DNA from 2 places in the Sediminicurvatus halobius genome. Region 1 is predicted to be linked to the other one. Evidence: predicted binding sites of a transcription regulator. Region 1 holds the regulator's gene; the other holds the start of a gene.
What was found. Region 1 encodes FNR, which switches genes on or off when oxygen is low (the NO sensors DNR and NnrR bind a similar motif). Its sites were predicted from a motif close to TTGATNTANATCAA; they were not measured.
Positions count from the first base shown of each region.

Region 2: a site for FNR is predicted at 3,741-3,754, ahead of bchE (magnesium-protoporphyrin IX monomethyl ester anaerobic oxidative cyclase). Genes of this name have one in related genera too.

Region 1 is NZ_CP086615.1:3,100,885-3,115,457, reverse strand. Features, by position in the region: gene LMH63_RS19550 (four helix bundle protein) at 1-344, shown strand, start outside; gene ribH (6,7-dimethyl-8-ribityllumazine synthase) at 447-908, shown strand; gene nusB (transcription antitermination factor NusB) at 917-1,381, shown strand; gene thiL (thiamine-phosphate kinase) at 1,390-2,355, shown strand; gene LMH63_RS14600 (phosphatidylglycerophosphatase A family protein) at 2,352-2,819, shown strand; gene fnr (fumarate/nitrate reduction transcriptional regulator Fnr) at 3,163-3,939, shown strand; gene sufT (putative Fe-S cluster assembly protein SufT) at 3,955-4,506, opposite strand; gene LMH63_RS14585 (histone deacetylase family protein) at 4,557-5,468, opposite strand; gene LMH63_RS14580 (MFS transporter) at 5,583-6,851, shown strand; gene LMH63_RS14575 (NAD-dependent succinate-semialdehyde dehydrogenase) at 7,404-8,843, opposite strand; gene LMH63_RS14570 (D-2-hydroxyacid dehydrogenase) at 8,907-9,887, opposite strand; gene LMH63_RS14565 (pyridoxal phosphate-dependent aminotransferase) at 10,084-11,286, shown strand; gene LMH63_RS14560 (bifunctional GNAT family N-acetyltransferase/carbon-nitrogen hydrolase family protein) at 11,409-12,953, opposite strand; gene LMH63_RS14555 (TraR/DksA family transcriptional regulator) at 13,066-13,458, shown strand; gene tamA (autotransporter assembly complex protein TamA) at 13,538-14,573, shown strand, end outside.
Region 2 is NZ_CP086615.1:2,201,446-2,216,018, forward strand. Features, by position in the region: gene dgcA (N-acetyl-D-Glu racemase DgcA) at 1-606, opposite strand, end outside; gene dgcN (N-acetyltransferase DgcN) at 603-1,604, opposite strand; gene LMH63_RS10030 (DUF429 domain-containing protein) at 1,803-2,567, shown strand; gene LMH63_RS10035 (NAD(P)H-binding protein) at 2,670-3,650, opposite strand; gene bchE (magnesium-protoporphyrin IX monomethyl ester anaerobic oxidative cyclase) at 3,811-5,508, shown strand; gene bchJ (bacteriochlorophyll 4-vinyl reductase) at 5,525-6,166, shown strand; gene LMH63_RS10050 (error-prone DNA polymerase) at 6,551-9,631, opposite strand; gene dapE (succinyl-diaminopimelate desuccinylase) at 9,721-10,854, opposite strand; gene LMH63_RS10060 (ArsC/Spx/MgsR family protein) at 10,851-11,372, opposite strand; gene dapD (2,3,4,5-tetrahydropyridine-2,6-dicarboxylate N-succinyltransferase) at 11,369-12,187, opposite strand; gene dapC (succinyldiaminopimelate transaminase) at 12,224-13,438, opposite strand; gene glnD ([protein-PII] uridylyltransferase) at 13,652-14,573, opposite strand, start outside.

The DNA.
Region 1 (14,573 bases):
GTTTTGAGGAGCTAGTGGCCTGGCAGAAAGGTCATAGGTTGGCCGTAGACGTCTACCGGACCACGAAGCCGTGTTTGCGTCAGGATTTCGATCTCTGTCGTCAGGCGCGACGGAGTGCGGTGTCCGTGGTCAGCAATGTAGCGGAGGGTTTTGAGCGTTTTTCGCCAGCGGAGTTTGGCTACTTCCTCGGGGTGGCGAGGGGTTCAGCAGGCGAATTACGCGCACAGCTGCGGCTTATGCAGGATCTTGGGTATCTCCCGGGGCCTTCGGTGGAACCGCTAATCCTGCGAAGCACGGAAGTGAGCCGTATAATCGCAGGCCTCGCAGCGAGTCTTCGCAGGTAACTCGCTGACGTGCCGGCCGAGCGGGCGCTGCTGCCGGCCCCGTATTCTCGCTTGCAACTTGAAACTTGCAACTTGCCACTCCTCATCAGAAGTTAACGGACAATGCAGATCATCGAAGGCACTTTCACCACTCAGGACGCCAAAGTCGCGCTTGCCGCCACGCGCTTCAACAGCTTCATCGTCGAGCAGCTGGTGGCCGGGGCGCGGGATGTGCTGGTGCGGCATGGGGTGGCGGATGACGCGCTGACGCTGGTGCGGGTACCGGGGGCCTGGGAGCTGCCGCTGGTGGTGCAGCGGCTGGCGGCCTCCGGGGAGTACGACGCGGTGGTGGCGCTCGGCTGCGTGATCCGGGGCGGGACCCCGCACTTCGACTACGTTGCCGGCGAGTGCGCCAAGGGCATCGGGCAGTTGTCGATGCAGAGCGGAGTGCCGGTGGCCTTCGGCGTGCTGACCACCGACAGCATCGAGCAGGCCATCGAGCGCGCCGGGACCAAGGCCGGCAACAAGGGCGCGGAGGCGGCGCTGACGGCGCTCGAGATGATCAGCCTGCTGCGTCAGCTGTGAGCCTGCCTGTGGCCGATATCCCGTCCGGGCCCCATGCCCACCGCCGCCGCACCCGCGCCCGCCGGCGTGCGCTGCAGGCCCTCTATCAGTGGGAGCTCACCGGCCACGAGGCCGGCGCCATCGAGCGCCAGTTCCTCGAGGAGTACCGGCTCGGGCGCATGGAGCTGGACTACTTCACGGAGCTGCTGCACGAGGTCATCGCCCGGGTGGAGGAGCTGGATGCCGCCTACGACCGCTACCTGGACCGTCCGGCGGCGACCCTGGATCCGGTGGAGAAGGCGATCCTGCGCCTTGGCACCTATGAGCTCATGGCGCGCATGGAGGTGCCCTACCGGGTGGTGATCGACGAGGCGGTGGAGCTCGCCAAGTCCTTTGGTGCCGAGCAGAGCCACCGCTACATCAACGGCGTGCTGGACCGCGTCGGGCGCGACCAGCCTCTGCGCGCCGCCGAGCTCGGTCGCCGTCGTCGCTGAGGCGCCGCGTGGCGCTCTCCGAGTTTGCCCTCATCGCCCGCTACCTCGTCCACGTCGGGGCAGCCCGCGAGGACGTGCTGCTGGGGGTCGGTGACGACGCCGCGCTGGTGCGGCCGGCGCCGGGGCGTCCCCAGGCACTCGCCCTCGACACGCTGGTCGCAGACGTTCACTTTCCGGCGGACGCGGCGGCGGCGGACGTCGGGCACAAGGCGCTGGCGGTAAACCTCAGCGACCTCGCCGCCATGGGCGCGACGCCGCAGTGGGCGCTGCTGGCGCTCACGCTGCCGAAGGTCGACGAGCCCTGGCTCGAGGGCTTCGCCGCCGGCTTCGGGGCGCTGGCCACGGCCCACGGCGTGGCCCTGGTGGGCGGCGATGTTACCCGCGGGCCGCTCACGGTCAGCGTGCAGGTGATCGGATGTCTGGCCGGCCCGGCCCTGCGCCGGGACGGGGCCCGGCCCGGCGACCGGGTCTGGCTCTCCGGCCGGCCAGGTGAGGCGGCGGCGGGGCTCGCCGCCTGGCAGTCCGGGGCCGGCGAGGACAGGCGCTGGGCGCGGCTGCTGCGCCGCCTGCACCGGCCGACACCGCGGGTGGCGCTGGGCCAGGCGCTGGCCGGCGTGGCCTCCGCCGCCATCGATGTCTCCGACGGCGTGGCAGCGGATGCCGGGCACATCGCCGCTGCGAGCGGCGTCGGCATCGAGCTGCGCGCCGACTGGCTGCCGCTGTCCCGCCGGCTGCGCGCCTGGGCGGGAGACCGTGCCGCCGTGGATCTTGCACTCAACGGTGGCGATGACTACGAGCTCTGCTTCACGGCCCCGGCGGCGGCGGATTCGGCGCTGGGCAGCCTCGCCGCAGCGCAGTCCCTGCCGCTGACGCCCATCGGGCGGGTGACCGAAGGCGCTGGCCTGCGGGTGCGCGACGCCCGGGGCCGGGAGCTCGCCGGCGGCGGCTACCAGCATTTCGGGGGCGGGGCATGAGTGTCTTTCGCCTGCGTGAACCGGTGCAGCTGCTCGCCACCGGCTTCGGCAGCGGCCTCTCGCCGCGTCTGCCGGGCACCACGGGCACGCTGGCGGCGCTGCCGGCGGTTCCGCTGCTGCTCTGGCTGCCGGTGCCGGTGCAGGTGCTCGTGGTGGTCGCAGCCTTCGCGTTCGGTTGCTGGCTCTGCGGCGCCGCGGCGCGGGCCGCCGGCGTGCACGACCACCCGGCCATCGTCTGGGACGAGTTCACCGGCATCTGGCTCGCCTGCATCGCCCTGCCGCCCGGCTGGTGGCCGCTGCCGGTGGCGTTCGTGGCCTTCCGGATTCTCGACATGGCCAAGCCGTGGCCCATCAGCTGGGTTGACCGGCGCCTCGGCGGCGGTATCGGCATCATGCTCGATGACGTGCTCGCCGGCGCCGGGGCGTGGATGGTGGTGCAGTCCTTCGCGTGGCTTGCCGGCTAGCCCGCACATCTCACCGATTCACGGCTGCGGGCGCGGATCTGGCGGCCAGTCCTGCGTTGCGCTCGGCCCGGGTGCTCGACGTACTGTCGAGTACGCCTGCGCGCCCGGACTCTCCCTCGGGAAGGGCTCCGCGCTGCCCATCTCCTGCCCGCCATCTCCACGCCCTCGCTGCGCGAATCGGTGAGATATGCGGGCTCGCGTTTCGGACCGGGCCGGCGGCAGCGCCGCCGAGACTTGTCATGGCCCCGGAGCGACGTGGGCACTATCATGGGGGGATTGCCGGCGCCTCCCGGGTACCACCGCGCGGCGCCGGCGCAGCGGCATACAAGGGCAGGGATGATCCATGACCAGCGCCGATGTGAGCGATTTCCGCGTCTCCAGCCTGCGCAGCGCATGTACCAACTGCAGCCTCGTGCAGCTGTGCCTCCCGGTGAGCCTCAGCCAGAGCGACGTGGCCCTGCTGGATGATATCGTCCAGCGGCGCCGCCCCCTGCAGCGCAACGACCACCTCTACCGCGAGGGCGACGACTTCCACGCCATCTATGCGGTGCGCTCCGGGGCGCTGAAGACCTACACCGTCTCGTCGGGCGGCGAGGAGCAGGTCACCGGGTTCCATCTGCCTGGGGAGCTGGTGGGGCTGGATGCCATCAACACCTGGCGCCATCCCTGCAGCGCCGAGGCCCTGGAGACCACCAGCGTCTGCGAGCTGCCCTTCGAGCGGCTGGAGGATCTGGCGAGCGAGATCCCCGGGCTGCAGCGCCAGCTGCTGCGGCTGATGAGCCGGGAGATCTTCTCCGATCAGGAGATGCTGTTCGCCATGGCGCGGCGCACGGCGGAGGAGCGCCTCGCCATCCTGCTGCTGAGCCTCTCCGACCGCTTCGCCCGGCGCGGGCTGTCCGCCACGCGCTTCCGCCTGCCCATGGCCCGCAGCGAGCTCGGCAACTACCTGGGCCTGGCGCCGGAGACCATGAGCCGGCTGTTCCGGCGGTTTCGTGATCAAGGCTGGCTGAGCGCCGAGGGGCGCGAGGTGCGGCTTACCGACGTGGAGGCGCTGCACGAGCTGGCCGGCCGGCCGCCGGAGGACGCCGCGGCGGTCGGCCAGCGGGACACCGGCTACTGACGCGAGACGGACCCGCTACATCATTCCCGTCTGCAGCTTGGCGGCGTCGGACATCATCTCGAAGCTCCAGGGCGGGTCGAAGACGATCTCCACCTCGACCTCCTCCACCGTCGGCACCTGCTTCACCTTCTCGCGCACGTCGTAGGCGAGGATGTCGCCCATGCCGCAACCGGGGGCGGTGAGGGTCATGTCGATGGATACCTTGCGGCTGCCGTCGTCGCGCTTGCCGATGTCGCAGCGGTAGACGAGCCCGAGCTCGACGATGTTGATCGGGATCTCTGGGTCGTAGCAGCGGCGCATCTGATCCCAGACCAGCTGCTCGACATCCTCCTCCGAGGCGTCGTCCGGCAGCTCCGGCGTGGGCTCCGGCTCCTTGCCGATCGCGTCGGCATCCTTGCCGTCGATGCGGAACAGGTTGCCCTGGATGTAGACGGTGTAGCTGCCGCCGAGGGCCTGGGTGATCATGCCCTCGGCGCCCTTGGGGATGGTGCCCGTATCCCCGGCGGGGATCAGCGCCGCCTCGCAGTCGCGCAGAAAGGTGACGGGCTCGTTGCTCTGCATGGGCATGGCCTACTCCGGGCGCCTGCAGGCGCCGTCCGCAAGTCGATATTTCCCCGTCAGTTTACCATCGCCACCGCGCATCCCGTCACCTGCGCGGCGGCATGATGCAGACGCGCGTGGCGGCGCGCGAGGGTGGGGATGTCGCGGTCGTAGCCGCCGCCGATCACCGCTGCCACGGGGATGCCCCGCTGCCGGCAGGCGCCGAGCACGCAGGCGTCCCGCCGCGATAGGCCGTCGTCGCTCAGGCGCAGGTGCCCGAGGCGGTCGTCGGCGTGGACGTCGGCGCCGGCGTCGTAGAGCACCAGGTCCGGTGCGGGGTCGGCGAGCAGGGCCGGCAGCTCCGCCTCGAGGGCGTCCAGATAGGCTTCGTCGCCGGTGCCCCGCCGCAGCGCGCGGTCGCGGTCGCTGCGCTGCTTGCGGGCAGGGAAATTCTCCGCGCAGTGCATGGAGAAGGTGAACGCCCGCGGCTCGTCGGCGAGCAGCACCGCCGTGCCGTCTCCCTGGTGGACGTCCAGGTCCACGATCAGCACCCGCCGGGCGCCGCCCTCGGCGAGCGCCCAGCAGGCCGCCACGGCGAGGTCGTTGATAAGGCAGTAGCCGCTGCCGTGACCGGCGAAGGCGTGGTGGGTGCCGCCGGCGGTGTTACAGGCGAGCCCGTGCTCCAGCGCCAGCGCCGCCGTGAGCACGGTGCCCCCGGTCTCCAGCAGGGTGCGCCGGTAGAGCGCCGGCGACCAGCGAAAGCCCGTGCGGCGCTGGGCACGCTCGTCGATGGTGCCCTCCCGGAAGGCCTCCAGGTAGGCCGGCGCGTGTACCCGGGCAAGGTCCTCCTCGCGCGCGGGGCCGGGCTCGTGCCAGTGCGCAGGCAGCCCGGACAGCTGCTCTCGCAGTACCCGGAACTTCTCCATCGGAAAGGGATGCCCCGGAGGCAGCGGAATGGTGTAGCCAGGATGATGGACGCAGTGCAGCATGGGCTCCCCCTGGACACTACCCGTGGACCGTCCGCTCCGGCCGGCGTTCCCGTGCGCCCGGGACTGCGGAGACCGCTCCCGCGCAGGCCCGTCCTGCGGCTCTGAGACGCGGAGATGATTTTCTTCAGGATCAGTGAGCTGCCCATGCCCGGTCGCTTTCGCAACCTCGTCCTTGATCTTCAGCCGCATGTCCGGCTGCTCGCCTTCGGCGTGCTGCTGGTGGGGCTCTCGGGCAGTGGCCAGAGCTTCTTCATCTCGCTGTTCGGCGGCGAGATCCGGGCGGCGTTCGGGCTCTCCAACGCGGGCTTCGGCGGCGTCTACGCCCTGGCGACGCTGATCAGCGGGCTGTTGCTCATCTTTCTCGGCCGGGGCGTGGATCGCCTCGCGCTGCCGTTGTTCACGACACTGGTTCTGGCGGGCGCCGCCGGTGGGGCGGTGCTGCTGGCCAGTGCGCCGGCGGCCTGGGTGCTGCTGCCCGCGCTGCTGCTGCTGCGGGTGTGCGGCCAGGGCCTGATGGTGCACGTGGCGCAGACCACGGTGGCGCGGCGCTTCGATCGGCGCCGGGGGACGGCGGTGAGCGTGGTGACCCTCGGGCTGCCGCTGGCCGAGGCCGTGCTGCCCAGCGTGGCAGTCCTGCTCATCGCGGGGCTCGGCTGGCGTGGCGCCTGGCTGGCGATAGCCGCGGCGCTGCTGCTGCTTGGCCTGCCGCTCGCCCTGGCCCTGCTGCGCGGCGAGGCGGTGCCCCGGTCGCGTGCCGAGGGCACCGGTACGGGCAACGCCGGCGACTGGGGGCGACGGGCGGTTCTGCGGGATGCACGCTTCTACGCCGCGCTGCCGGCGCTGCTGGCGCCGCCCTTCGTCATCACCGCGCTGTTCATCCACCAGGTGGCGGTGGCCGAGGCCAAGGGCTGGACGCTCGGCTGGCTGGCGGCGGTATTCCCGGCGTTTGCCGTGAGCCATGTGCTGGCGCTGCTGCTGAGTGGTCCGCTTGTGGACCGGCTGGGTGCGGTGCGCCTGCTGCCGGTGTATCTCCTGCCGCTGGCGCTGGCCCTGCTGGTGCTGGCGCTGGGAGGCGGGCAGCTCGCCGCGCCGCTGTATCTGGGTCTCGCCGGTCTCAGCGTCGGCGCCGCGGGCACGCTGATGGGGGCGCTCTGGCCGGAGCTCTACGGCGTGACCCATCTCGGGGCCATCCGCGGCCTCGCCCACGGCTGCATGGTGCTGAGCACGGCGGTGGCGCCGGCGCTGGCCGGGCTGCTGCTTGACGTGGGCCTCAGCGTGCCAGGCCTGGCGCTCGCCATGGCCGGGTTCGTCGTGGCGGCCTCGCTGGGCTCACTGCGCGCGGGGCGGAGCAGGGCGGCACCGATCCAGAGCTCGACGGGCTGACCGCCCGGCGCCCGTGCCGGCGGGAGACTCGGCGCGAGGGCGCGCCGCCTACGCGCCACCTGATTAGCCACGGGCTTCAGAAATCCCGGCGCCAGGAACCCACGGCTCCGGAGCCGTTGTAACGGCCGTGCCGGGCGCGAGGCGGGGCAGGAACGCCCGGGGACACGCCGTGAACACGTCCCTGTAGGCTCCTAGCCCGCCTATCTCACCGATTCGCGGCTGCGGGCGCGGATCTGACGGGCAGTCCGGCGTTGCGCTCGGTCCGGGTGCTCGACGTACTGTCGAGTACGCCTGCGCGCCCGGACTCTCCCGCGCCTTGTCCTGCCCGCCATCTCCACGCCCTCGCTTCGCGAATCGGTGAGATAGGCGGGCTAGGCGAGGTCCCTCTCGCCTACGGTCCCGGGAGAGGCCACTGCGCTCCGCCCTCAAGCCGCCGGGGCTGATCCGCGAGGGGAGAACGGGAACGTCGACGAGCGCCTGCCGCGGGCAACGATTTACCTGCAACTCGCAACTTGCAGCTCACACCTTGTCACTAGCCGCCCACGGCGGCGTTCACCCCTCCGGCACCGTCTGCGCCTCGGTGAACTCGAACAGGCCCTCGAGCCCGCCTTCACGGCCGTAGCCGGACTGCTTCATGCCGCCGAAGGGGGCCTCCGGGGTGGGACCGGTGCCGCTGTTCAGTGCCGCGTGGCCGAAGTGCAGCCGGGCGATCACCGACTGGCCGCGCTCGCGGTCGGCGGTGAAGACGTAGCAGGCGAGTCCGAAGTCGGTATCGTTCGCGGCCTCGACCACCTCGTCATCGCTGCTGAAGGTGATGATGGGCACCAGCGGGCCGAAGGTCTCCTCCCGGTAGCAGGCGGCGTCGCTCGGCACGTCGAGCAGCACCGTGGGCGGGTAGAAGGTGCCGGCGAGCCCGGAGACATCCCCCTGGACCACCTGCTTCGCGCCCTTTTCCAGGGCGTCTTCGACATGGCGGCGGACCTTGCCGACGGCGTTCTCGTCGATTAGCGGGCCGAGGTCCGTGTCCGGCTCGAGGCCGTCGCCCACCCGCATGCGCTGCACCCGCTCCGCCACCTTGTCGGCGAAGGCAGGGGCGACCCGCTCGTGGACGAAGATGCGGTTGGCGCAGACGCAGGTCTGGCCGCCACCGCGGAACTTGTTGCCGATGAGCTGATCGGCGGCCCGCTCGAGGTCGGCGTCCTCGAACACGATGTAGGGGGCGTTGCCGCCGAGCTCCAGGGTCAGGCGCTTGATGCCGGGCGCGGCCTTGCTGATGAGCTCCCGGCCCACCTCGGTGGAGCCGGTGAAGCTGATCACCCGCACGGAGGGGGCCTCGAACAGGGTATCGGTGATGGGGCCGGCAGAGCCGGTGACCAGATTCACCTTGCCCGCCGGCAGCCCCACCTCGCGCTCCAGCAGGTGGAACAGCGCGATCATGGTGAGCGGGGTCTTGGAGGAGGGCTTGATCACGCTGGCGCAGTCGGCCGCCAGCGCCGCCGAGAGCTTCTTCGCGATCATGCCGATGGGGAAGTTCCAGGGCGTGATCAGCCCCGCGACGCCGGCCGGACGGTAGTGCACCGTCCAGGTGCAGTCCTTCGGGCGCTCGGCCAGGGTGCGCGGGGCCAGCTCCTCGACGTGCTCGCCGGCGTAGCGGAAGAAGCCGGCGGCATAGTCCACCTCGCCCTGGGCCTCCTTCCAGGGCTTGCCGTGCTCCATGCAGAGGATGCGGCCGATCTCCTCGCGGTGGGCGCGCAGGGCGGCGTCGACGGCCAGCAGCCACTCGCGGCGCTGGGCGATGCTCGCCGGGTGGGTCAGGGCCTGCTCGGCGGCGGCGATGGCGCGCCGGGTCTCGGCCGGCCCCATGGCCGCGACGTCCGCGAGATGCGCGCCGTCCACGGGGTTGCTGACGGCGAAGCGCTGGCCGCTGTCGGCTTCGCACCAGGCGCCGTCGATGTAGCCGCTGAGGCTCGGAAGCAGGGGGGATTCGATCATGACCGTTCTCTCGCTTGGCTGTGGCCGCCCGGCAGGCGGCGGGGAAGTGGCCGCGCCGGATCCTCAGGACGAGGGCACGAAGCCCTGTTCCTTGTCCACCAGATTGCGCAGCGGATCGCCCCGCCGCCAGCGGCGGAAGTTGTCGATGAACTGCTCCGAGAGGCTGCGCCGCCAGCCGATGACATCGCCCGCCATGTGCGCGGAGAGATGCGTATTCGGCAGATCCCAGAGCGGATGGTCGGACGGCAGCGGCTCCTCCTCGAACACGTCCAGCGCCGCCCCGGCGATGCGGCCCTCGCGCAGGGCGGCGACCAGGTCGTCGGTGCGCACGATGGGGCCGCGGCCGATGTTGATGAAGCGCGCCTCCGGGGCCATGGCGGCGAAGGCGGCGGCATCGAACAGTCCCTCGGTGGCCGGCGTCAGCGGCGCCGCCACCACCACGAAATCGTAGCCGGGCAGGCGCTGGTGCAGCTCGGACTGGGCGTGGATGGCGCCGAAGTCTTCGTCCCCCGGGCGGGCGCTGCGGCCCATGCCGTCCACCTCGAGTCCGACGGCACGGCACAGGCGGGCGATCTGGCGGCCGATGGCGCCGGCGCCGACCACCAGCACGCGCCGCCCCTCGACCCGCTCGGTATCCCGGTGCCGCCATTCATGGCGCTGCTGCAGCTCGAGGTTGCCGCGGAAGTCCTTGCAGAAGGCGATGATGTGGCCGAGCACGAACTCCGCGATGGGCCGGTCGAAGACGCCGCGGGCGTTGGTGACCGGCAGATTGCTGGCGCGGACGGTGGGGGTGAGGATGGCATCCACCCCGGCGCTGGTGGCGTGGATCCACTCGAGGCTGTCCGCCGCGTCCCAGGCCTCGCCCAGGGCGTCGGTGCGGAAGTCGGTCACGCACAGCACCCGGGTCCCGGGGAGCACCGCGCGCAGGCTCGCGCCGTCGGTGGCATGGCGCAGCTCGGCCTCGCCCTCGAGGGCGTCCATGCCAGGGGGCAGGTCCTCACCGGGGGCGGTGAGCACGGCCACCACGGGTAGTGCCTCGGGCATGGCTATGGCCCCTATGTGCTGTGGGTCGGAAGGCCGCCGGCGGCGGCGGGATATCGGCGGACGTTACCCACCCCCTCTGGAGCCCGTCAACACGCGCGTGATCGGGGTTTCCACGGTGCTTGACCGGGTCTGCCCCCGGCGCTAGCGTCGCCGGAATGGTGGTGAATGTTGCGGTTCGGCTGGAGGTGTAACGGTCATGGTGAACCCGGTGGAGATGGATCAGTCCGATCAGGCGGCGGGCTCGCTGTTCAGCCCCTCCCTGCAGGCGATCCCCATGCCCGGCATCCGCCGCATGATCAACACGGCGGCGGGCATGGACGACGTCATCCATCTGTCCATCGGCCAGCCGGACTTCGCCACGCCGGATCACATCGTCGAGGCCCACATCGATGCCCTGCGGGAGGGCAAGACCGGCTACACCATGGACGCCGGCCTGCCGGAGCTGCTCGAGGCGCTGCGCGACTACTACAGCGAGCGCTACGACCGCCCGCTCACCGAAGACAACTTCCTCGTCACCACCGGGGCGACCGAGGCGATGTACCTGGCCCTGACGGCCACCGCCGCGCCCGGGCGGCAGTTCATCGTCACCGATCCGACCTTCGTCCTCTATGCGCCGCTGATCCGCATGAACGGCGGCGAGGTGAAGATCATCCCGACGCGCGCCGAGCACGGTCACCAGATCGACCCGCAGGAGGTGATCGATGCCATCGGCATGCGCACCTTCGCCATCGTGCTCAACTCGCCGAGCAACCCGAGCGGCGCCGTCTACCCGCAGGAGACGGTGGAGGCGATCGTCCAGGAGGCCGCCTACCGCGGAGTCTACGTCTTCGCCGACGAGGTCTACGACCACCTGATCCTGGACGACATGGACTTCCCCAGCGTGATCCGCTGCACCTCGGATCTGGATCACGTCATGTCCATCTCGAGCTTCTCGAAGACCTTCAGCATGGCGGGGCTGCGCATCGGCTGGATCATCTCCAGCCAGGGTGCGATCAAGAAGCTGCGCCGCTATCACATGTTCACCACCACGGTGGCGAACACCCCGGCGCAGTGGGCGGGCGTGGCGGCGCTGCGGGGGGATCGCAGCTGTGTCGACGACATGGTGGCCGAGTACCGCCGCCGGCGCGACCGGGTGGTGCAGCTGGTGAGCGAGACGCCGCACCTCACCGGCTACTGGCCCCAGGGCGCGTTCTACATCTTCCCGTCGCTGCCCCCGCGCACCGACGGCACCTCGCTCGCGCTGCGCATGCTCGAGGAAACCGGCGTCTGCGTCATCCCCGGCGACGCCTTCGGCGACACCTGCAGCAACGCCATCCGAATCAGCTTCTCCAATTCGATGGACAACATCGAGGAGGCGTTTGAGCGGATCATCCCTTGGCTTGCCAAGCAGAAATTCTGAGCAATTTCTGCTTGGCAAGCAGTTGTCAGTTCGAATTTCAAAGTTCAAAGACCGCAAGTTCAGAGCACTGCACGTGCCACCCGGTCTTTGGACTTTGAACTTGCAACTTTGAACTACCGCGTTCAGTGATCCAGCCACTGAACGCGGTACAGATCGAGCCGCCGATCCTTCGCGTTCCTGACCGACCCCTCCTCGCGGAGCTGCTTGATCTTGTCCATGTCCAGGTCGACGATCAGGGTCATCTCCGTGTTGGGGGTGGACTCGGCGACGATGCCGTCGTGGGGGAAGGCGAAGTCCGAGGGTGAGAACACCGCCGCCTGGGCGTACTGGATCTCGATGTTCTCCACCTTCGGCAGGTTGCCGACGCTGCCGGTGATGGCGACGTAGCACTCGTTCTCGATGGCCCGGGCCTGGGCGCAGCGGCGCACGCGCAGGTAGGCGTTCTTGGTGTCGGTCCAGAACGGCACGAACAGGATCTGCATGCCCTGGTCGGCCAGGATCCGGCTCGCCTCGGGGAATTCCACGTCGTAGCAGACCAGGATGCCGATGCGCCCGACGTCGGTGTCGAAGGCCTTGAGCTGGTCGCCGCCCTGCACGCCCCAGTAGAAGCGCTCGTCCGGGGTGGCGTGCAGCTTGTAGTGGTAGTCCGTGGTGCCGTCGCGGCGGCAGAGATAGGCCACGTTGTACAGTGTCTGCTCCTCGTACAGCGGCATGGAGCCGGCGATGATGTTGATGTTGTAGGTCACCGCCAGGCGGGTCATCGCGTCCACGATCTCGCCGGTGTACTGGGCGAGCCCGCGCATGGCCTCAGCCGGGTCCTCCTGGTTGAACTGGGCGAGCAGCGGCGCGTTGAAGAACTCCGGGAACAGGATGAAATCGCAGTTGTAGCCGGCCATGGCGTCGACGAAGAACTCGATGTTGTTCATCAGGTCCTCGAAGTTCGTCACCCGGCGCATCTGCCACTGCACGGTGCCCACGCGCACGGTGGACTTGCGCCCGCCGATGAGCGGCGTGCGCTCGTTCTCGTAGAAGATGTTGTCCCACTGCAGGAGCGTGGCGTAGGCCTTGGACTCCCGGTCCTCCGGCAGATAGCCGGTGATCACGCGGCGCACGTGGAAGTCGTTGGCGAGCTGGAAGGAGAGGATCGGGTCGTAGACCTCCCGGCGCTTGACCAGCTCGATGTACTCCTCGGGCTTCTTCTCCGCGGCGTATTCCTCGTAGCCGGGCATGCGCCCGCCGGCGACGATGGCGCGCAGGTTCAGGCTGCGGCAGAGCTCCTTGCGGGCGTCGTAGAGGCGGCGGCCGAGGCGCATGCCGCGGTAGTCCGGATCCACGAACACGTCCACGCCATAGAGCACGTCGCCGTTCGGGTCGTGATTGGTGAGGTAGCCGTTGCCGACGATCTCGTCGTACTTGTGGCGGTCGCCGAAGCGGTCGTAGTCGACGATCATGGAGATGGCGGCGGCCACCACCCGGCCGTTGTCCTCGATGCAGATCTGGCCCTCGGGGAAGCGGTTGATCTGCGCCGCGAACTGCTTGCGGGTCCAGGCGCCACCGAGGCCGCGGTAGACACGGTCCATAATGGACCTGACGTCGTCATAGTCGGCGAGGCGCAGATTGCGCAGATTCAAGTGGTGCTCCTCGCCGGTGAGGTCGGGCTGGGTCATCGTGCTCCCGTCGGGGTTGGGTGTGCGGAGGTGCAGAACGCTGGCTTGAGGATATCATGGGGCCCAACGTGGTCAGTGTGGGCCAGTGGCTCGCGAGTGGAGGAGGCAGACCATGAACCAGACCCTCACTGCCGAGCAGCGGCATGAGCTCAAGGCCGCCCTCGAGAGGGAGGCGCAGGCGCTGCGTGAGGAGATTCGCGAGGAGCTGCTGGCCGCCGATGCCCATCGCTACCAGGACATGGCGGACCGGGTGCGGGATCCTGGAGATGCCGCGGTGACCGACCTGCTCGCGGACCTCGAGTACGCCGAGATCGACCGTCACATCCGCGCGCTGCAGGCCAACGAGGCCGCCCTGCGCCGGCTGAGCGAGGGCACCTACGGACGCTGTGCCGACTGCGGCGAGCCCATTGCCCTGGAGCGGCTGCGGGCCTATCCCTCGGCGGCGCGCTGCCTGGACTGCCAGAGCGCCCGTGAGAGCCGGGAGGGCGCGCCGCCGCGGCTGTAGGGAAGCGCGCCCGCCGGAAGGCGCCGCTTGCCGGTTGCACGCGCGGACACCGCCCACCGGCCCGGCCCGCCGGGGCTGAATGAGAAGATCAACGCGTCCGACTGTCGTCCTGCTGCTCGCCCTTGCCCTGCTGCCGGCCCCGGCCGCGGCGGCGCCGGTAGAGCTCGTGCTGAGCGGCGTCGAGGGCGAGGCGGCGGAGAACGTGCGCGCCTACGTGGACACCGAGGTGGATCTGGAGACGGCGCTCGCCGCCCGCACCTACCGCAACCGCAGCCGCGAGCAGGTGCGCCAGGCCCTGGAGGCCCTTGGCTACTACCAGGCCAGCATCGAAGTCGACATCGAACGTGGCGAGGAGGCGTGGACGCTGCGGGTGGCGGTGGAGCCGGGCGAGCGGGTCAACGTGCGCGCCGTGCAGGTGTCCATCACCGGCGACGCGGTGGATGACCCGGCCTTCTCGGACCTCCGCGAACGCCTGCCGGTGCGCGAGGGCGAGCCGCTCAACCACGGCGCCTACGAGCGCAGCAAGAGTGCCCTGCGCAACCTCGCGCTCAGCCGGGGCTATTTCGAGCATCGCTTCACGGACTCCCGTATCGCCGTCAATCCCGGTGCCGGCTGGGCGGAGATTCGTCTCGCCTTCGACAGCGGGCCGCGTTACCGCCTCGGCGAGGTGCGCTTTTCCGACAGCCCGTTCCGTGCCTCGCTGCTGCGCCGCTTCGTCCCCTTCGACGAAGGCGACCCGTACGAGGCCGGCGCCATCGCCGAGCTCAACCGCCGCCTGCTGGACAGCGGCTACTTCGACAATGTCGTGGTCAACACCCGGCGCGGCGAGGCCGAGGACCTGCGCATCCCCATCGACGCCGAGCTCACCGCCCGTCCGGACACCACGGTGAGCACCGGCATCGGCTTCTCCACCGACGAGGGCCCGCGCCTGCGTCTTACCGGCACCCGGCATTACATCAACGACCGGGGACACTCGCTGGTCAACGACCTGCGCGTCTCGCAGGTGCGCCAGAATGTCTCCAGCCGCTATCAGATCCCGCTGCGGGACCCGCTGAACGACCGCCTGGAGCTGCGCGTCGGCTGGCAGCGGGAGGATATCGAGGACACCGAGAGCG
Region 2 (14,573 bases), 900 kb from region 1:
GATCATGGCCACGCCGGCGCGGGCAAGCTCGGGGGCGAGGCGCTCGTAGGCGGCGGCGTCCCAGCCCTCGTTGGCATCGACGATGAGCCGCGCCTCCGGGGCGCCGTCGCGCACCGCGTGGATGCGCTCGATGTCCTCGTCGCCGCCGCCGAGCTTGATCTTGAGCAGGGGGCGCGCCGCGTTGGCAGCGGCGCTGGCGGCCATGGCCGCCGGCGTATCCAGGGAGAGGGTATAGGCGGTGATCACCGGCTCCGGCGCCGCGAGCCCTGCCAGCTCCCAGACGCGCCGGCCGGACTGCTTCGCCGCCAGGTCCCAGAGCGCGCAGTCGAGGGCGTTGCGCGCCGCGCCGGCGGCCAGCGTCCCCGCCAGGGCGTCGCGGTCGAGGCCCTCGGCTACCGCCTCCCGCAGCCCCTCCAGGGTCGCGACCACGCCGGCCACGGTCTCGCCGTAGTGGGCGTAGGGCACGCACTCGCCCTGACCGGTGTGGCCATGCTCGTGGATCGCCACGCGCACCACTTCCTGCACCGTGCGCGACCCGCGGGAGATGGTGAACGCCGCGCGCAGCGGAAAGCGCTCGGCGTGGACCTCGAGGCGGCGCCGGCTCACAGCGACTCCAGGGCGTCCACCAGGGGTCCGGCACCGTAGCGGATGGGGTCCGTGGCGGGCAGCCCGGTCTCCTCCCTGGCGCGCTCGATCCAGGCCCGGGCGGCCCGCTCGTCCAGGGCGCTGGTGTTGAGCGCCACACCCACCGTACGCGCGGCCGGGTTGACGATGTGAGCGCAGCGCTCGGCCAGGCTCAGCACGTCGGTCAGCCCGGGCAGGGTGTAGTGGGGCAGACCGCGCATGTGCGGGCGTTCCGGTTCGTGGCACAGCACCAGCGCGTCCGGCTGGCCGCCATGGATCAGCGCGAGGGTCACGCCGGAGTAGGAGGGATGGAAGAGGCTGCCCTGGCCCTCGATGATGTCCCAGTGGTCCGCGTCATTGTCGGGCGTCAGCCATTCCACGGCGCCGGCCATGAAGTCCGCCACCACGGCATCCAGGGGTACGCCGCCGCCGGTGATGAGGATGCCGGTCTGGCCGGTGGCACGGAAGGTGGCGTTCAGGCCACGCTCGTGCATCTCGCGCTCGATGGCCATGCTCGCGTACATCTTGCCGACGGAGCAGTCCGTGCCCACTGTCAGGCAGCGCCTGCCGCTGCGTCTGCTGCCGTCGGCGATGGGGTAGTCGTGCTGCGGCACGCGGACGTCGAAGAGCTGCCGGCCCGCCTTCTGCGCGGCCTCCACCAGCTCCGGCTCGTCGTGGAGATGATTGTGCAGCCCGGCCGCCAGGTCCATGCCGGCAGCGAGCGCCTCCTTCAGCACGGCGATCCACTGCCGCGAGATGACGCCCCCGCGGTTGGCGACGCCCACCACCAGGGTCTTGGCCCCGGCGTCGGCGGCCTCGGCGACGGTCATATCCGGCAGGCCCATGTCCGGCTTGCAGCCGGGCAGGCGCAGCTGGCCGACGGCGGCGTCCGGGCGCCAGTCGCGGATGCCCTTGGCCACCTTGGCGGCGAGCAGGTCAGGTGCGTCGCCCAGAAACAGCAGGTACGGTTGTCGCAGCATGCCCCATCCCTCCAGAGAATATCCCCGTAAGGTACCGCGTCCGGGGGTCCTGCGCCGAGCCTCCGGTCCCGTGGATGCGGGCCCCGTGCCGACCGGCCGGGACTCGCGGCTGGAGGACCGTGCGGGGAGCCTGAGAGGCGGGCGGCGCACGCGTCGGCCGCAGGCAGCCGCCATGATGGCAGCGGAGGCAGCCGGCCGATGAGCCGGGAGGCGGGGAACGAAGCGGGCGTGGCGTGGGTGGGCGCCGATGGCTGTCCCGGCGGATGGGTCGCGGTCGGCGTGACGACGGCGGGCGACCTGCGGTCCCGGGTCTGCCCGGACGTGGTGGCGTTGCGGGCATGGGCGGGCGCCGGGGCGCTGATCCTCATCGATATTCCCATCGGTCTGCGCGAGGACGGCAGCGCCGGGCGGGACTGCGACCGCGAGGCCCGCCGCCTGCTCCGGGCGCCGCGGGCGGCAAGCGTGTTCACTCCGCCGGTCAGGGCCTGCCTCGAGGAGGGCAACTGGGCCGCCGCCAACGCGCGCAGCCGTCGGCTCACCGGCCGCGGACTGAGCCGGCAGGCCTGGAATATCGCCCGCAAGATCCGTGAGGTGGACGGCTGGCTGCGCGCCGATCCCGAACGGCAGCGTCTGCTGCGGGAGGCGCATCCGGAAGTTCTGTTCCAGGCGCTGAATGACGGCGCGCCCATGCGCCACCCGAAGCGGCGCAGCGCCGGGCGCAGGGAGCGTCTCGCCGTGCTGGCGCGCCACGCCCCCGACGCGCCGGCGTTCTTCGAGGGGGAGCGGGCGGTGCTGCGGCGCGCCGGCGCCATGGCCGACGATCTGCTCGATGCCATGGTCTGCGCGCTCGCCCCCTGGGCGAGCCGAGGCGCGCTGGCTACGCTGCCGGCGGAGCCGGAGCAAGACGCTGCGGGCCTGCGCATGGAGATCGTGTACCCGCTGGCGGCCGCCGTGTCGGGGTGACGTCCCGCGCAGGCGTCGCCCGCATATCGCACCGATCCACGCCCACAGCCGTGACGCGGTGGGTGCAGCGGCCGGGCCACCCTCGTCCCTGGCCAGGGCGCGTCAGAAGATCCCCTGTTCCCCGAGCTCCTGGCCAGCCATGCCCTCGCGCAGGACGCGGCGGTAGAAGTCGCTCAGGGTGTCGCGGCCGGTGGCCGGCGTGGCCGCGGCGTCGTAACGGCCGGTGGCCGGGTCGAGCCAGAGCATGTCCTCGGTTGCGTAGTAGCGGGCGATGCGGGCGAACTCGGCCTTGTCGCTTAGGCGCGGGGCGGCGCAGGCAAGGGCATCCAGGGTCGGGATGAGGGTGTCCAGCAGGCGGATGGGTATCCGTCGGAAGCGCGGTCTGCGCCCGGTGAGCTCGAAGAGCAGCTCGCCGCGTTCGCGGGCCGTCAGCGCCGGGTCCGGGCCGCCGATGGGCAGGATGCGGCGCTGGCGCGAGGGATTCTCCAGGCAGTCCGCCATGAACGCGGCGAGATCGCGCTCGCTGATGGGCCGGCAGGCGGTGCCGCCGTCGCCGAAGAGCAGATACGGCTTGCCGGCCCGGACGCGCGGTACCTGCCCGGCCAGCGACTTGTAGAAGGCGGTGGGCCGGACGATCGTCCAGTTCAGCTCCGAGGCCTGCAGCGCCTGCTCGAAGGCGAGCTTGGCATGCTGGAAGGCGAGCCGGGGCTTCTGCACGCAGATCGCCGAGAGCAGCAGGAACTGGCGGACTCCGGCGGCCCGTGCCGCCGCCAGCAGTTTGCGGTTGGCCGCGTAGTCCACCCGCCAGGCGTCGGTGATGCCGCCGCTGCGCGAGGCGATGCAGGAGACCACCGCGTCCACGGGCTCACCGGCGAAGCCTTCGCGGGCGAGAGAGGCCGAGTCGCAGACCTCGGCAGTCCGGACCTCCGAGCCCGCGAGCTCCGGCGGCAGGGGTTGCCGCGTCGCCCGCGCCAGGCTCACCACGCGATGGCCGCGACCGATGAGCTCGCGCGCCACATGGCGGCCGATATAGCCGGTGGCGCCGGCAACGATGATGCGCAGGCCGTGGTGGCTCGCCGTCACCGTGGCACTCCGGCGAATACCGGAGCCTGCGCCGGGCCTACGCGCTGCGCCTTCGGTGGCTGTCGCCCTGGCATCCGTCGGCACCTCCCATTGATCTGCGTCAAGTAAAAATGACGCCGGTGGTGTCAGCTTAACATGACACTTCCGGCGGAGAACGCCCATGCGGATCGTGCTCATCCATCCGAACTATCACTCGGGCGGCGCGGAGATCGCGGGCAACTGGCCACCGGCATGGGTCGCCTACCTGGGCGGCGCGCTGAAGGCCGACGGCTACGACGATATCCGCTTCATCGACGCGATGACCGAGGACCTCTCCGACGAGGCGCTTCGGGAACGGCTCGCGGCGGAGCAGCCGGACATCGTCGGCGCCACCGCGATCACGCCCTCGATCTATCGCGCGGAGCGCGTCCTGGAGATCGCCCGTGAGCTGCACCCGCAGGCGGTCACCGTGCTGGGCGGCGTGCATGCGACATTCATGTACGAGCAGGTGCTCACCGAAGCGCCCTGGATCGACGTCATCGTGCGCGGCGAGGGCGAGGAGGTGATGCTCTCGCTGGTGCGCACCGTGGATGCCGGCTTCTGGCCGGAGGCCCGGTCCACCATCCGCGGCATCGCCTACACGGAAGACGAGGGCGACGAGTCGCGGGTGGTGGCGACCCCGCCGGCGCCCACGGTCAAGGACCTGGACGCGTTGACCCCTGACTGGTCGCTGCTCTCCTGGGAGCGCTATACCTACGTGCCTCTCGGCACCCGGGTCGCCATTCCGAACATGGCCCGGGGCTGCCCCTTCACCTGCTCCTTCTGCTCCCAGTGGAAGTTCTGGCGCGACTACCGCGTGCGTGACCCGGTGCGGGTGGTGGACGAGATCGAGCGGCTCGTGGAGGAGCACGGCGTGGGCTTCTTCATCCTCGCCGACGAGGAGCCCACCATCCACCGGAAGAAGTTCACGCAGTTCTGCGAGGAGCTGATCGCCCGCGGCCTGCCGGAGCGGGTCAAGTGGGGCATCAATACCCGGGTCACCGATATCCAGCGCGACAGGGAGCTGCTGCCGCTCTGGCGCCGGGCGGGGCTGGTGCATGTCTCCCTCGGCACCGAGGCGGCGGCGCAGATGCGCCTGGATCTCTTCAACAAGGAGACGCGCATCGAAGAGAACCGGGAGGCGATCCGCCTGCTGCGCGAGGCGGACATCTTCACCGAGGCCCAGTTCATCGTCGGTCTGGAGAACGAGACCGAGGAGACGCTGGAGGAGACCTACCGCTTCGCGCGGGACTGGGATCCGGACCTCGCCAACTGGGCGATGTACACGCCCTGGCCGTTCAACACGCTCTCCCAGGAGCGCTCGGACCAGGTGGAGGTGTTCGACTTCGAGAAATACAACTTCGTCACCCCGATCATGAAGCCGGCGGCCATGGACCGGGCAACGCTGCTCGACCGGGTGATGCACAACTACCGCCGCTTCTACATGCGCAAGGCCCTGTTCCACTACCCATGGCGGGGCACGGGGTTCCGCCGCCGCTACCTGCTCGGCTGCCTCAAGGCCTTTCTCAAGGCCGGCGTCCAGCGCACGTTCTACGACCTCGGCAAGGTGGGCTACTGGGGGCCGCAGTCGAAGAAGAAGGTCAACTTCCACTTCGACGCCGAGCGGGCCAAGGCCTCGGCGAAGCTCGCGGACTGGGAGGCCCTCGCCGATCGCAAGCGCAAGGCCCGCGAGCGCCGCGCGGCGGTCAGGGCCCAGGTGCTGGCGCAGAAGGCGGAGGCGCGGGCCGCCGCGGGCGCGGAGCTCAGCGAGGGGCCGGGCGGCGTTCGTGTGCAGCCGGCGGGCGAGCTCGCCGGAGGCGCCCCGGCGGAAACCCACTGAGCGGCGGCCGGGCGTCGTGTCCGCGAGCGCGCTGCCGGACCTCGCACAGGCCACCGCCGGGCCGGGGCGCGTCGGGCCGAACGCGGTGCTGCAGCTCGTCCCGGCACTGGCGGCGGCCGGGCTCGCGGCGCGCACGCCGGCGCTCTTCGCCGCCGCCGGCGCGGGGGACTGGCTGGCGGAGCCGCCTGCGGTCATGCTCGATGAGCGCCAGGTCGCGGCCCTGCATCGAACCCTGCGCACGCAGCTGCCGCCGGCGCTGGCACGGGCGGTGCTCGCCGACGCGGGCCGTCGCACCGGGGACTACGTCCTGGCCCACCGCATCCCCGCCCCGGCCCGGTGCCTGATCCGGGCGCTGCCGCGGCCGCTGGCGGCCCGCGCCCTGATCGCCGCGATCCGGGCCCACGCCTGGACCTTCGTCGGCTCCGGGCGGCTCACCGCCCGGCCGGGCCGGCCCGCCATCCTGGCGGTGACGGCCAACCCGCTGGCGGCCGCACCGGGCGAGCCCGCCAGCGGCTGCGTGTGGCATGCCGCCGCCTTCCGGCAGCTCTTCCGCGGCCTGGTCCACCCGCAGGCCACGGTCCGGGAAACCGCCTGTGCCGCCCACGGCGCCGAAGTCTGCCGCTTCGAGATCCACGCGGCGAGCTCCGAATCCGCGTAGGTCGTGCACCGCCGCCAGGCGGTGTGCGACGTCTTCGGGCTGTCGATGAAACACAACGACACAACGGACACAACGGTTAACCAAAGAAGGTCGCATTGACAGCGGGCCGCGGCCACGCGGCTAGCCTGTATCGCCGCGGCGGCGGACACCCACGGCTGCCGTGCGATCCGGGGCGGGAGCGCCCGGGACCCTCTGCGACAGGGATGTCGCAGTGGAGCCTCCAGGGACGGATTCACGGCGTGTCCCGGGCGCTCCCGCCCCGGATCGCACTCGGCACGGCCGATACTTTCCGATGACGTCGCGGGGCGTGGGTGAGGCAGGTACTCGGTTCGGTGCCCAGCCAACGCCCGAGACGTCGCACACCGCCTGGCGGCGGTGCACGACCTACTGGAAGTCCCGGCTGCGGGTGACCAGGCGGCCGAGCAGGGCGCTGTGGTCCTCGACCCGGCCGGCGATGAGGTGGGTGACCTCGCCGCGGCGCTCCCAGACGCCGGTTACGCCCATCAGCCGCGCGCCGACCACGATGGGGCGCCGGCGCTCCGAGAGATCCTTCCAGACCACCACGTTCACCACGCCGGTCTCGTCCTCCAGGGTGATGAAGGTCACGCCGCCGGCGGAGCCGGGGCGCTGGCGGGTGATGACGAGCCCCGCGGTACGGGCGATGCGGCGGTGCCCCACCGCCTGCAGCTCGGCGGCGCTGCGGTAGCCGCGCCGGCGCAGGGTGTCGCGGAGCAGGGCGACGGGGTGCCGCCCGAGGGAGAGGCCGAGGCTCTGGTAGTCGTGCACCAGGTCCTCGCCCTCACTCGGTGCCGGCAGCCGGGCAGCCGGCTCCTGGCTGGGGGCCTGCGCCAGCAGCGGGCCGGCGTCGTCCACGCCGAGCACCTGCCACCAGGCCTGGCGGCGGTGGCCGGCGAGGCTCGCCAGCGCGCCGGCGTCGGCCAGCGCCCGCAGGTCCCGGCGATCGAGCCCGGCGCGACGGGCGAGGTCCTGGACACTGGCGAACGGACCGCTCTGGTCGCGGGTGTCCACCACGCGCTGCGCCGCCTCGGCACCGAGGCCCTTCACGAGCCGCAGGCCGAGGCGCAGCGTCAGCGTCTCGCCGGGCTCCAGCGTGCAGTCCCAGTCGCTGGCGGTGACGTCCACCGGGCGCACCTCGACGCCGTGGGCGCGGGCGTCCCGGATGATCTGGGCCGGGGCGTAGAAGCCCATGGGCTGGCTGTTGATCAGTGCGCAGGCGAACACCTCGGGGTGATGACACTTGAGCCACGCCGAGACGTAGACCAGCAGCGCGAAGCTCGCCGCGTGGGACTCCGGGAAGCCGTACTCGCCAAAGCCGCAGATCTGCTGGAAGACGCGCTCGGCGAAGGCGTCCTCGTAGCCGCGCTCGCGCATGCCCGCGAGCAGCCGCTCACGGAAGGGGCCGAGCCCGCCCTTGCGCCGCCAGGCGGCCATGGCCCGGCGCAGCTGGTCCGCCTCGCCGGGGCTGAAGCCCGCCGCCACCACGGCGAGCTGCATTACCTGCTCCTGGAAGATGGGCACGCCCAGGGTGCGCTCGAGCACGCCGCGCACCTCGTCGCTCGGGTAGTCCACCGGCTCCAGGCCCTCGCGCCGGCGCAGGTAGGGGTGGACCATGTCGCCCTGGATGGGCCCCGGGCGGACGATGGAGATCTCGATCACCAGGTCGTAGAAGCAGCGCGGGCGCAGCCGCGGCAGCATGGCCATCTGCGCCCGGGATTCCACCTGGAACACCCCCACCGAGTCCGCCCGGCCGAGCATGTCGTAGACCGCCGGGTCCTCCCGCGGGACCGAGGTGAGATCCAGGGCGAGCCCGCGGTGCTCGGCCAGCAGGTCGAAGGCACGGTGGATGGCGGTGAGCATGCCCAGCGCCAGGCAGTCCACCTTGAGCAGGCCGAGGGACTCGAGGTCGTCCTTGTCCCACTGGATGATGCTGCGCCCGGCCATGGCGGCGTTCTCGGTGGGGACGAGCTCGGCCAGCGGCCCGCGACTGATGACGAAGCCGCCCACGTGCTGGGAGAGGTGCCGGGGGAAGCCGATGAGCTGGTGCACCAGGGTGAGCACCCGTTCGAGCACCGGGGTGTCCGGGTCGAAGCCCGCCTCGCGCAGGCGCTCGGGAGCGATGCGCCCGCCGTCCCACCAGTGCAGGGCGCGGGCGAGGCGGTCCACCTGGTCCTCGGCGAGGCCCAGCGCCTTGCCCACGTCGCGCAGGGCGCTGCGCGGGCGATAGCTGATGACCGTGGCGGCGAGCGCGGCGCGGTGGCGGCCGTACTTGCGGTAGACGTACTGGATGACCTCCTCGCGGCGCTCGTGCTCGAAGTCGATGTCGATGTCCGGCGGCTCGTCCCGCTCCCTGGAGAGGAAGCGCTCGAACAGCAGGCTGGACTTCGACGGGTCCACGGCGGTGACGCCGAGGCAGTAGCAGACCGTGGAGTTGGCCGCCGAGCCGCGGCCCTGGCAGAGGATCCCCTGGCTGCGGGCGAAGCGCACCAGGTCGTGCACGGTGAGGAAGTAGGGCTCGTAGCCGAGCTCGGCGATAAGCCCGAGCTCGTGCTCGATGGCCGCGTGCACCCGCTTCGGCACGCCCTCCGGCCAGTGCGCCCGGGCGCCGGCCTCGGTGAGCGCGCGCAGCCAGGAGGCCGGGGTGTGGTCGTCCGGGACCAGCTCCTCCGGGTATTCGTAGCGCAGCTCGTCCAGGGAAAAGTGACAGCGCGCGGCGATGCGCACGCTCTCGGTGACCAGCGCGTCGGGGTAGAGGCGGGCCAGGACCTCCCGCGGGCGCAGGTGGCGCTCGCCGTTGGGCTCCAGCGCCCGCCCGAGCTGGTGCACGGGGCGGCGCAGGCGGATGGCGGTGAGGGTGTCCTGCAGGGCGCGGCGGCCGCGGGCGTGCATAAGCACCGCGCCGGTGGCGACCCGGGGCAGGCCGGTGGCCGCGGCCAGAGCCTCGGAGCGGGCGAGGCGGACGGCGTCGCCGCCGTCGTGGTGCAGGCTCACGGCGAGCCAGGCGCGGCCGGGGAAGCGCTCGGCGAGCCAGCGGGCGTCCTCTTCCGGGGTGTCCGCGGCGCAGGCAAGAAGCGCGAGGCAGCCCGGCACGCCCTCCTCGAGATCGGCCCGGGTGAGGCGGTACTGCCCCTTGGGGGCCTGGCTGCGGCCGAGGGCGATCAGCGCCGAGAGCCGGCCGTAGGCGGCGCGGTCGGGGGCGAGGAGGACCAGCACGGGGCCATCCACCAGGCGCAGCTCGCTGCCGATGATCAGCGGCAGGCCGTGGTCCTTCGCCGCCACGTGGGCTCGCACCGCGCCGGCCACCGAGCACTCGTCGGTGACCGCCAGCGCCCGGTAGCCAAGCCGCACGGCGCGCCGTACCAGCTCCTCCGGGTGCGAGGCGCCGCGCAGGAAGGTGAAGTTGGTCAGGCAGTGGAGCTCGGCGTAGTCAGGCGTGCCGGCGCGCATGGGTGATCTTCCGGATACTGTTGATTTGTACAGTATTCGGAAGGTGGGGCGAGTGCAACGGGTTAACACCGCCCGGTGCGAGGCCGGGGTCAGGGGGCGAGCAGCCGCCGGATCACTGCCTCGTAAACGTGCGAGAGGGCGTCCAGGTCGGCAGCGGCGACGTGCTCGTCCACCTGGTGGATGGTGGCGTTGCGGGGGCCAAGCTCCACCACCTCCGCGCCGAGGGGGGCGATGAAGCGGCCGTCCGAGGTGCCGCCGGCGGTGCTCGGACGGGGCGGCTCACCGGTCTCGGCGGTCACCGCGTCGATCAGGGCCGCCCGCAGCGGTCCCGGTTCGCTGGCGAAGGGCTCCGCCGAGCGCTGCCAGGCGAGCTCGGCGTCGAGGCCGTGGGCCGCCACCATGGCCGCGATGCGCGCCTCCAGCCCGGCCGCCGTGGAGGCGGGGGAAAAGCGCAGGTTGAAGGCGACCCGCGCCTCGCCGGGGATGACGTTGCCGGCGCCGGTGCCGGCCTCGAGGTTGCTGATCTGGAAGGTGGTGGGCGGGAACTCGTCGGTGCCCCGGTCCCATTCCATGGCCACCAGCTCCGCGAGCAGGGGGGCGAGGCGATGCACCGGATTGTCTGCCAGGTGCGGATAGGCCACGTGGCCCTGGCGCCCGCGGACCGTCAGCCAGCCGTTGAGGGAGCCCCGGCGGCCGACCTTGATGACGTCGCCGAAGCGGGCCTCGCTGCTCGGCTCGCCCACGAGGCACCAGTCGATGCCCTCGCCGCGGGCAGCCAGGGTCTCGGCCACGCGGCGGGTGCCGTCCCGGGCCGGCCCTTCCTCGTCGCTGGTGAGCAGCAGAGCGACGCTGCCCGACACCCCCTCCGCAGCGCCGAACACGCGCTCGCAGGCGGTGACGAAGGCGGCGACGCTGCCCTTCATGTCCGCTGCACCGCGGCCATAGAGGAGGCCGTCCTCCAGGGCGGGCTCGAACGGGGGATGGCGCCAGCGCGCCTCCGGCCCCGGCGGCACCACGTCGGTATGGCCGAGGAAGACCAGCAGGGGCGCCGCCTCGCCGCGTCGCAGCCAGAGGTTGGTGACCTCGCCGAAGCGCAGGGTCTCGGCGGCGAAGTCCAGGGGGGCAAGCCGCTCGGCGATGAGGGCCTGGCAGCCGGCGTCCTCCGGCGTCACCGAGGGTCGGCGGATCAGCGCCCGGGCGAGGTCCAGGGTGGGGCTGGTCACAGCACCCGCTCCCAGGCGTCCGGGTCGAAGCCCACCTGCACGGTGTCCTGCGTCTCCAGTACCGGGCGCTTCACCAGCCTCGGCTCCTCCAGCATCAAGGCGCGGGCCTCGTCTAGCCCGCATTTCTCGCCGATCCGCGGCTGCGGCCGCGGATCTGGCGGGCAATCCTGCGTTGCGCTCGGTTCGGGTGCTCGACGTACTGTCGAGTACGCCTGCGCGCCCGAACTTTCGCGCGCCTTGTCTTGCCCGCCATCTCCACGCCCTCGCTTCGCGGATCGGCGAGAAATGCGGGCTAGGCCCTCGCGCCGCCCGAGGGGCAGCGCCCGCCAGCTCGTGCTGCGGCGGTTGAGCAGCGCCTCCCAGGGCAGGGCGTCCAGCCAGCGGTCCAGCGTGGCGGGCTCGAGGCCGGTGCGGGCGAGGTCGACGAACTCCACCTCGCTGCCCCGTGCGGCGAGCCACTGCCGGGCACGGCGGCAGCGGTCGCAGCTTGCGAGGCCGTAGACGCGCACGGCGCTCACGGGCGCAGCAGCTCGTTGATGCCGACCTTGGCGCGGGTCTTGGCGTCCACCTGCTTGATGATCACCGCGCAGTAGAGGCTGTGGCTGCCGTCCTCGGCGGGCAGGCTGCCCGGTACCACGACGGCGCCCGGGGGCACCCGGCCGTGGCTGACCTCGCCGGTCTCGCGGTTGTAGATCTTGGTGCTCTGGCCGATGTACACGCCCATGGAGATCACCGCCCCCTCGCCGACGATCACGCCCTCGACGATCTCCGAGCGCGCGCCGATGAAGCAGTGGTCCTCGATGATGGTGGGGTTGGCCTGCAGCGGCTCCAGCACGCCGCCGATGCCGACGCCGCCGGACAGGTGCACGCCCTTGCCGATCTGGGCGCAGGAGCCGACGGTGGCCCAGGTGTCCACCATGGTGCCCTCGTCAACGTAGGCGCCGATGTTCACGTAGGAGGGCATGAGCACGACGCCAGGGGCGATGTAGGCACCGCGGCGGGCCGCCGCCGGCGGCACCACGCGCACGCCGTCGGCGGCGAAGTCGCGGCTCGCGTAGTCGGCGTACTTGAGCGGAACCTTGTCGTAGTAGTCCGTCTCGCCGCCGCGGATCACCTGGTTGTCCGTGAGGCGGAAGGAGAGCAGCACCGCCTTCTTCAGCCACTGGTGGACCTGCCATTCGCCGTCGATCTTCTCGGCGACGCGGGCCTCGCCGCGGTCGAGCAGGGCAAGGGCCTCGGCCACTGCCTCGCGAACCTCCGGCGGGGCACTGGCCGGGCGCAGGTCCGCGCGTTGCTCGAAGGCGCTCTCGATGGTCTGCTGGAGCTGGCTCACGGTACTTCCTCCTGGATGGCTGTTCGCTGATGCGGCTCAGGCCCGGTCGGCGCCGGCCTGCAGGAAGCGGCGCAGCCGCGCCGCGGCCTCCACGCAGGTGTCGCGTTCGGCGACCAGCGCGATGCGCACATGGCCCGCCCCCGGGTCGCTGCCGTCCGGCTCGCGCCGCGAGAGGTAGCGTCCGGGCAGCACCGTCAGATGCTCCCGAGCATACAGCTCGCGCGCGAAGTCGGTGTCCGCCCCCGGAGTGCGCGCCCAGAGATAGAAGCCCCCCGCCGGCGGGTCATAGTCGAGCACGCCGTCCAGCGCCGCCCCCACAGCCGAGAACTTCTCCCGGTAAAGACGGCGATTCTCGCGCACATGGGCCTCGTCGCTCCAGGCCGTCCGGCTGGCTGCCTGCACGTGCAGCGGCAGGGCGCAGCCGTGGTAGGTGCGGTAGAGGGCGAAGCGCTCGATGAGTGCCGCGTCGCCCGCGACGAACCCGGAGCGCAGCCCCGGTGCGCTGGAGCGTTTGGAGAGGCTGTGGAAGACCAGGCAGCGCTCGAAGCCGGTGCGGCCGAGCTCGGCGCAGACCTGCAGGAGGCCGGCGGGCGGGTTCGCCTCGTCGGCATAGAGCTCGCTGTAGCACTCGTCGGCGGCGATGACGAAGCCGTACCGGTCCGCCAGGGCGAGGGCGCGTCGCCAGTAATCCCGGGACAGCACCGTACCGCTCGGGTTGCCGGGGCTGCAGAGGTAGAGCAGGCCGCAGCGTGCCCAGGTGGCCTCGGGGACGGCGTCGAGATCCGGCGCGTAGCCGTTGGCCCGGGTTGTGGGCAGAGTCAGGGGCTCGCCGCCGGCGAGCAGCGCCGCCCCCTCGTAGATCTGGTAGAAGGGATTCGGCATCGCCACCACCGGCTGCCGAGACGGATCCAGCACCGCCTGGGCCACGGCGAACAGGGCCTCCCGCGTCCCCGCCACCGGCAGCACATGCCGTTCCGCGGTCACGCTCCCCGCCGGCAGTGCAAAGCGCGCCGCCAGCCAGCCCGCGATCACCTCCCGCAGCGACGCCTCGCCGCGGCTTGCCGGATAGCGCCCGATCCCCTCCGCCACCGCCTCGCGCAGGGCGTCTACGATGAACCCGGGTGTTGGATGCTTCGGCTCCCCGATGGACAGCACGATGGGCGCCAGCCCCGCCGGCGGCGTGGTGTCCGCGAGCAGGGCGCGCAGGCGCTCGAAGGGGTACGGGTTTAGGCGGGCTAGGTTTGGGTTCACGGCGTTATTACGGGTGGTGGCTTTGTTCTGGCGCTCTGGGATTCGAGTTCAAAGTTGCGGGTAGTTCAAAGTTCAAGGTTCAAAGTTCAAAGACCGCTACCGCCGGCGATGGAACGGTAGCTCCGCCGTGCAGGGGCGAAGCGATGCGGCGGGAGTCTTTGAACTTTGGACTTCGAACTTTGAACTCGGTGTGTGAGCCCGCCAAAGGCGGGCTCACACACCGTCCGCCCTCTTCATGATGTCCGGCTCGTCGTCCAGGAGCTCCATCAGGGTTCGGCGGACGCACTGGCGGAGGTCGCCGCTCAGGGGCTGGTTGTCGCGGTCGGTGATGAAGAAGACGTCCTCGGCGCGCTCGCCGATGGTGGCGATCTTGGCGTTCTGCAGGCGCACCCCGCAGCGGGCGAAGACGTAGCCGACCTGGGCGAGCAGGCCGGGCTGGTCGCCGGTTATGAGCTCCATGGCGCTGCGGCCGTTGTTCTCGTCGTCGCCGAACTCGATCTGAGTCTCGGTGTTGAAATGGCGCAGGCGCCGGGGCAGGGCGCGGCGGGAGGGTTCCGGCAGGCGCTCGGGGCCGCTCAGGGCGTCGGCGATGTGCTGCTCGATCTCCTGCCGACGCCAGTCGCGCTCGATGGGGCGGCCGTCCTCCTCCAGCACCAGGTAGCTGTCCAGGGTGTAGCCATTCTCGGTGGTGATGATGCGGGCGTCCTGGATGTCCAGGCCGAGCTGGTCCAGGGCCGAGACCGAGAGGGCGAAGATGTTGTCGCGGTCGCGGGCGTAGACGAACACCTCCGTGCCACCACGCTGGCTCACCGGCTCGATCAGCACCAGCGGCCGCGCCGGCGCGGCGCCCGCGGCGTGGATGGCCTCGGTGTGCCAGGCGATCTCCTCGGCGGCGTAGCGCAGGAAGTAGTCGCGCGCGAAATGGCGCCAGATGGCCCGTACGGTCATGTGATGCAGGCCGTGCTGCTTGAGCAGCTGCCGTGCCCGGGCCTGGGTCTCGCGGACCAGCTCGTCCTCGTCGATGGGGTTGCCGAGGCCGCGGCGGATGGCGCGCTTGGTCAGCCGGTAGAGCTCCAGCAGCAGCGCCTCGCGCCAGCTGTTCCAGAGCTTGGGGTTGGTGCCGCGGATATCGGCG